DNA from 2 places in the Fulvimarina fulva genome. Region 1 is predicted to be linked to the other one. Evidence: predicted binding sites of a transcription regulator. Region 1 holds the regulator's gene; the other holds the start of a gene.
What was found. The regulator PhoB, encoded in region 1, activates phosphate uptake and scavenging genes when phosphate is short. The targets are predictions, from matches to a motif close to TGTCATNNANCTGTCAT.
Positions count from the first base shown of each region.

Region 1 (3,406 bases):
TCGACGAACCCGGCACCGGGCTTTCAGGCGGCCAGCAGCAGCGCCTCTGCATTGCCCGTGCGATCGCGGTCTCGCCGGAGGTGATCCTCATGGACGAGCCGTGCTCGGCGCTCGATCCGATCGCGACCGCGACGGTCGAGGAGCTGATCGACGAGCTCAAGCAGAACTACACGATCGTCATCGTCACCCACTCCATGCAGCAGGCGGCGCGCGTCAGCCAGGTGACGGCGATGTTCCATCTCGGTGATCTGGCGGAATTCGGCGATACGGAGAAGATGTTCTCCAATCCCGATGACAAGCGCACCCAGGACTACATCACCGGTCGCTTCGGCTGATCGAGCCGCTGCTTGGCGGGTCCTGCACGTGCCGGGCCTGCCAAAGCAGGATGGCGAAACGTGTCATGACGTTTCGGATCACATCATGCGGCGGAACAAAGGCTAAGGGCGAAGTGCCGATCCCGGCGGATCGCATTCGCTCTCATACCGTATCCGGCCGATCAAGCCGGGGACGGTATCGAAGCCCCAAGCGGCGCGTGAGCGTCTTCAAATCCGTCATCGCGAAGCGATCAAACGGATTTCGTATCATGGGGCCAAACGCCCAATCTTTTGAGGGAGGTCAAGATGGCTTCGCATATCGTAACGTCCTACGAGGACGAGCTGAAATTCATCGTCCGCCGCATATCCGAGATGGGCGGGCAGGCCGAGCGGATGCTCGAACAGGCCGTCTCGGCCCTCGTGCGCGGCGATACCGCGCTCGCCCAGTCGGTCATCGCCGACGACGTGATCCTCGATGCGGCGCAGCGCGAGGTCGACGAGAGGGCGATCATGACCATCGCCAAGCGCCAGCCCATGGCGATCGACCTGCGCGAGATTGTCGGTGCGATCCGCATCTCGAACGATCTCGAACGCATCGGCGACCTCGCCAAGAATATCGCCAAGCGCGTACTCGCCGTTCACCACCACGCCCAGCCGAACCAGCTCGTGCGCGGCATCGAGCATCTGTCGGAGCTTGCGGTGGATCAGCTGAAGGATGTGCTCGACGCCTATGGAGAGCGCGACCACGAACGCGCCATCACGGTGCGTGACAACGACGAAGAGATCGACGCCGTCTATACCTCGATCTTCCGCGAACTCCTGACCTATATGATGGAAGATCCGCGCAACATCACCGCCTGCACCCATCTGCTCTTCAGCGCGAAAAACATCGAGCGCATCGGCGATCACGCAACCAACATTGCCGAGACGATTTTCTACATCAAGACGGGCGAAGAGATGGACGTGAACCGTCCGAAGGGAGACCGGTCGGCGACCGTGACCCAGAAAAGCATCGAGGAAGCTGTGGAAGGTGCAGCGGGATGAGCCTGCGTGTAACCGTCGTCGAAGACGAGGAGGCCCTTGGCGTTCTCCTGCGCTACAACCTCGAGGCCGAAGGCTACGACGTCGAGGTCATCGCGCGCGGCGACGAGGCGGATCTGCGCCTCAAGGAGGAAGCGCCCGACCTTCTGGTCCTCGACTGGATGCTGCCGGGCCTTTCCGGCGTCGAGATCTGCCGTCGGTTGCGCCAGCGCCCCGAGACGGCACAGCTGCCCGTCATCATGCTGACGGCGCGCGGCGAGGAGAGCGAGCGCGTTCAGGGGCTTTCGGTCGGCGCGGACGACTATATCGTCAAGCCCTTTTCCATGCGCGAGTTCACCGCGCGTGTGAAGGCGATGATGCGCCGCGCAAGCCCCGAAAAAGTGGCGAGCGTCCTGTCCGCGGGCGATCTCGAACTCGACCGTACGTCCCACCGGGTGCGCCGTTCGGGCCGCGAGCTGAAGCTTGGGCCGACCGAATTCAAGCTGCTCGAATTCTTCATGCAGTCGCCCGGCCGTGTCTTCACCCGCGAGCAGCTGCTCGACGGGGTCTGGGGCCGAGACATCTATGTCGACGAGCGAACCGTCGACGTTCATGTCGGCCGCTTGCGAAAGGCGATCAACCGGGCGCGTGACCGCGACCCGATCCGGACCGTGCGCGGAGCGGGCTATGCGCTCGACGAGCAGTTTCTCGCCAGCAAAGCCGCGCCATCGCGCGCGAGACTGAAGGAGGCAGGGTAGCGCGCTCGTTCGGCGCGCCCTGTCTCCCCGTTCATCACCAAAGGTCATAGGCCAATCGCCAAACGTCATGCCTGGCGGATTGCCTTGCATGCTATCGCCTGATTGCAGGGCGAGCGTCGGCGCGCGGCTTTCCCCTTGTTCCGATGGAGTTCGCCGAATGACCGTTGCCTCACCGTTTCACGGGCTGTCCGCCTTTCCGATCACACCGGCGGATCGCGAGGGCCGTGTCGATACGGAACTCCTCGGACATCTCGTCGAGCGTATCTGCCGCGCGGGCGCCGACTCCATCGGCCTTCTCGGCAGCACCGGCACCTATGCCTATCTGAGCCGCGCCGAGCGCCGCCGGGCGGTTCGTGCGGCCGCCGAATGTGTGAACGGCCGTCTGCCGCTCATCGTCGGCGTCGGTGCGCTGAGAACCGACGAAGCCCAGGCCCTTGCGCGCGATGCGGAGGAAGCGGGCGCGGATGCCCTGCTGATGGCGCCGGTCTCCTACACGCCGCTGACCGAGGAAGAGGTCTACCAGCACTTTCGCACTGTCGTGGGTTCGACGGCCCTCGACCTCTGCATCTACGACAATCCGAGCACCACCCGTTTTGCCTTCAGCCACGGTCTTCTCGAACGCCTTTCGAAGGTCGATCGGATCGTCGCGGTGAAACGGCCACCACCGTCCGACGGTGATTTCGGCGGCGAGATCGCCAAATTGCGGTCGCGGACGGGATTGGCGATCGGCTACAGCGCGGACTGGACGATGGCGCCGGCCCTTCTTGCCGGCGCCGATGGGTTTTACTCCGTCATCGCGGGCATGATGCCGGATCTGGCCGTGCGCCTTGCGGCAGCGGCACGTTCGGGCCGGGCATCGGAAGCTCAATGGCTCGACGGGGCATTCTCCGGGCTCTGGGAGGCTTTCAAAGCCTATGGCAGTCTGCGCGTCATGTATGCGCTGCTCGATAGTCTCGATCTCGGCAAAGCAGAACTTCCACGTCCGCTGCTTCCCCTCGGTTTTGCCGAACGCAGGCGGATCGAGACCGCGCTCGAAGCGCTGCTCGTGTGATCGGTCAGGCGGTGCCGATCCCCAAGCCGTGAAAATGATGCACAGGCCCCTGGCCTTCGCCGACCGATAGCGTGTCCGCGCCGGCAATGGCTGCCCCGATATAGGCTTTCGCCCGCTGGGCCGCTTCGATCGGGGAAAGCCTGAAGCCGAGCCCTGTCGCGAGAGCCGAGGATAGCGTGCAGCCGGTGCCGTGGGTGTTCCGCGTCTCGGTACGCGGCGCGCTCAGTTCGAGCGCCCCATTCGCGGTGACGAAAAGGTCGGTC
Region 1 covers NZ_JBDJAC010000006.1:224,390-227,795, forward strand. The annotation lists gene pstB (phosphate ABC transporter ATP-binding protein PstB) at 1-335, shown strand, start outside; gene phoU (phosphate signaling complex protein PhoU) at 621-1,358, shown strand; gene phoB (phosphate regulon transcriptional regulator PhoB) at 1,355-2,092, shown strand; gene ABDX79_RS10785 (dihydrodipicolinate synthase family protein) at 2,250-3,143, shown strand; gene thiD (bifunctional hydroxymethylpyrimidine kinase/phosphomethylpyrimidine kinase) at 3,148-3,406, opposite strand, start outside.

Region 2 (3,406 bases), on a different contig from region 1:
GACCTCACCCCGCGCAATACGCTCGGACTGGCCGCGAAAGCCCGCTTCGGTGCCCTCGTCAAAGAGGCGGACGAGATAGAACCGCTCGTCCGGTTCGCCGAGAGCGAGCAGCTTCCCCTCGTGGTGCTCGGTGGCGGCAGCAATGTCGTGCTCGGTCCCGAGATCGAGGCTGTGATCGCGGTTTTCGTGTCCAAGGGGCGCAAGATCGAACGCCGGGACGACGGCAGCATCCTTCTGACCGCGCAGGCCGGCGAGGACTGGCCGGATCTTGTGCGCTGGAGCGTCGAACAGGGATTTGGCGGGCTCGAAAACCTGGCCGGCATCCCCGGAACCGTGGGGGCCGCGCCGGTTCAGAACATCGGCGCCTATGGCGTTGAGCTTGCCGATCGCTTCGAGGCCCTGACCGCCTTCGACCGGGTGGAAAAGCGGTTCTGCGTCTTCCGCAAGGCGGATTGCCGCTTCCGCTATCGCCAGAGCGCGTTCAAGGACGAGCCGGGCCGATATATCATCGCGGAGGTCACGTTTCGCCTGCCCGGCGACTGGCGGCCGATCCTCGGCTATTCCGGTCTCGACAGGCTGCCGGAAACGGCCGATCCAAAGACAATCATGGAACGGGTGCTTGCCCTTCGCGGCGGCAAGTTGCCCGACTGGCGGCTTATCGGAAACGCCGGATCCTTCTTCCACAATCCGATCGTCTCGCAAGATGTGGCGGACGGGATCGAGGGCGTTCCGAAATATCCCCAGGCCGATGGCGCCGTGAAGCTATCGGCTGGGTGGCTTATCGAGAGCTGCGGCCTGAAAGGCTACCGGTCCGGCAAGGCAGGCGTCTACGAGAACCATGCCCTGATCCTCGTCAATCACGGTCAGGCCGACGCGAACGACATCGACGCCCTGTCGCGGATTATCAGGACTGCGGTGGAGGATCGCTACGGCATCGTGCTGCACCAGGAGCCGCTGGATATTCGCTAGTTTTTGCCGGCTTAGTGATCAATTTGCCGGCAAAATTGATGCCGTTTTAGGTGGTTTCCTCTTTCGAAGGCGCGGTTTTCTCGTCCTTCGTGTGATCGAAGAGAAGCTCGATCCGATCGGCCGCAAATCGGGTGCGGGCGGTCAGGATCGGCTCTCCCGAGAGGTCCACATCCACGCTCACCGTCACGAGAAGGGGCGCATGAGGCGCACAGCGCAGACGCTCGGCATCGCGCGGATCGGCGCTCTCGGCCGTCACCGCCGTGCGCAGCCGGCGATAGGCCGGAATGCCGCATTTCTCGAGCGCGCCGCTGATCGTCCCCGTCTCGGCATAGCCGCCGACAAGACCTGAGAACCGGCGTTCCACGCACCAGATGGTCGAGACGAGCACCGGCGCCTCGTCGGCGACCCGCAGCATCTCCAGCTTGATCAGCGGCTCGCCGACCGGGCATCCGAGTCGCGCCGAAACGTCGAAGGAGGCCCGTTCCCTGCCGCTTGCGACGAGCCGCCCGCCGGGCTCTTTCGCTGCCGCCCCGATCGTTTCCGTGAAGCGCGTCGTCGCGCCGACCGGATAGGACAAGCGGTTCGCCTGGGACGCCTCGACGAAGGTGCCCCGCCCGCGCTCTGCCCGCACGAGGCCCTTTTGCGATAGCGCCTGAAGGGCGCGGCGAACCGTATGGCGGTTTGCGGCAAAGCGCGCCGCGAGCCGGCTCTCCGGTTCGAGCATCCCGTCGATCCGCCCGGTCAGGATGTCGCTCTCCAGATGATCTGCGATGCGACGCCAGAGCGCCACGCCGTCGTCATGGGTTTGGTTTGTCATCGCACCTGTCACACGCCCGTCATCGCCCGCAGGCTAAACCAATAATCGAAGTTGTCTATACAAGTAGACAAATTTTGTCGGTAGGATCGGCCATAGGCGGCATCACGCCGTCGCCAAACGACAGAGCGCAGAGCATGGAAAGAGACGGGCCCATGGACGAGACGGAAAAGGGCGGAGCGAGCGATCCCGCGATCGCCGCGCGAAGGCGCGCGATGGCAGCGTTCGCGCAAGGGCCGACGGACTTTCTGGGCGAGGCCTGGGCGCGTCTCGGATCGCACCATGAGCTGAAACCCGTTCGAGGACCGGAGGTGGGGCTCGTCATGATCCGGGGCCGGATCGGTGGGGGCGGTGCGCCCTTCAATCTCGGCGAGGCAAGCGTCACGCGGGCCAGCATCCGATGCGGCGAGGGGGAGGCGGCCGTCGTCGGCCACGCGATGATCCTTGGCCGCGATACCGGGAAGGCCCGTCTGGCCGCGGCCTTCGATGCGCTCTGGCAGATGGACGACCAGCGTGAAACGGTCGAGAGCGACGTGGTGGCGCCGATCGAGGCGCTCCTTACGGCTGCCGAAACGAAGACGGCTGAGGAGACGGAGGCGACCCGCGTCGATTTCTTCACCATGGTTCGGGGCGAGGATTGATGAGCGCGCAGGCGATGTCCATGTCCGCAAACGTGGTCGAGGGCGGGTTCTCAGATCCGGTCTTCGATGCCCAGTCGGTCTTTTCGAGCCTCCTGCGCGCCATGAGCCGTCCGGGCGAGATCGCGCGGCTCGATCCGGGCTGCGCGCCGCCGGCACCGCTTTCTGCGGCGCAAGGAGCGATCCTGCTTGCGCTCGCCGACGCGGAAACGCCCGTTTTCATCGGCGTGCCCTCACCGACCCTCAAACGCTGGCTCGCTTTTCACACCGGTGCCCGCCTCGATGATGGCGAGCGCGCGGACTACGCGGTCGTCCAGCACCTCGATGCCGCGCTTTTCGATCGTTTGCCGCTCGGAACGCTCACCTATCCCGATCGCTCCGCAACGGTGCTGTGCGAGGTCGGGAGCCTGACCGACGGGCCTTCATACGAACTGACGGGACCGGGAATCGACGGCACGCGGATCATTTCGCCGCGCGGCCTTTCCGAAGGTTTTGCCGCGTTCAGGACCATGAATCGCGCGCTTTTTCCCTGCGGGCTCGATCTCGTCCTTACCTGCGGCCCCGACGTCCTCGCGCTGCCGCGCTCCACGACTGTCCGGGAGGTCTGATCCCCATGTATGTTGCGGTAAAAGGCGGCGAAAAGGCCATCGCGAACGCCCACCGGCTTCTCGACGACCGGCGGCGCGGCGATCGCTCGGTGCCGGCGCTGACCCTCGAACAGATCACGCAGCAGCTGGCGCTGTCCGTCGATCGCGTGATGGCGGAGGGCTCGCTCTACGATCCGGAGCTTGCCGCGATGGCTGTCAAGCAGGCGCGCGGCGATCTCATCGAGGCGATTTTTCTTTTGAGGGCCTATCGCACGACCCTTCCGCGCTTTGCGGCCTCGCGGCCGGTCGATACCGCGAATATGCGTCTCGAACGGCGGATCTCCGCCACCTACAAGGATCTGCCCGGCGGGCAGCTTCTCGGGCCGACGTTCGACTAC
Region 2 covers NZ_JBDJAC010000012.1:12,796-16,201, reverse strand. The annotation lists gene murB (UDP-N-acetylmuramate dehydrogenase) at 1-969, shown strand, start outside; gene phnF (phosphonate metabolism transcriptional regulator PhnF) at 1,016-1,786, opposite strand; gene phnG (phosphonate C-P lyase system protein PhnG) at 1,939-2,424, shown strand; gene phnH (phosphonate C-P lyase system protein PhnH) at 2,424-3,029, shown strand; gene ABDX79_RS15460 (carbon-phosphorus lyase complex subunit) at 3,035-3,406, shown strand, end outside.
Region 2: the regulator PhoB is predicted to act here: its motif matches at 1,793-1,809, upstream of phnF (phosphonate metabolism transcriptional regulator PhnF).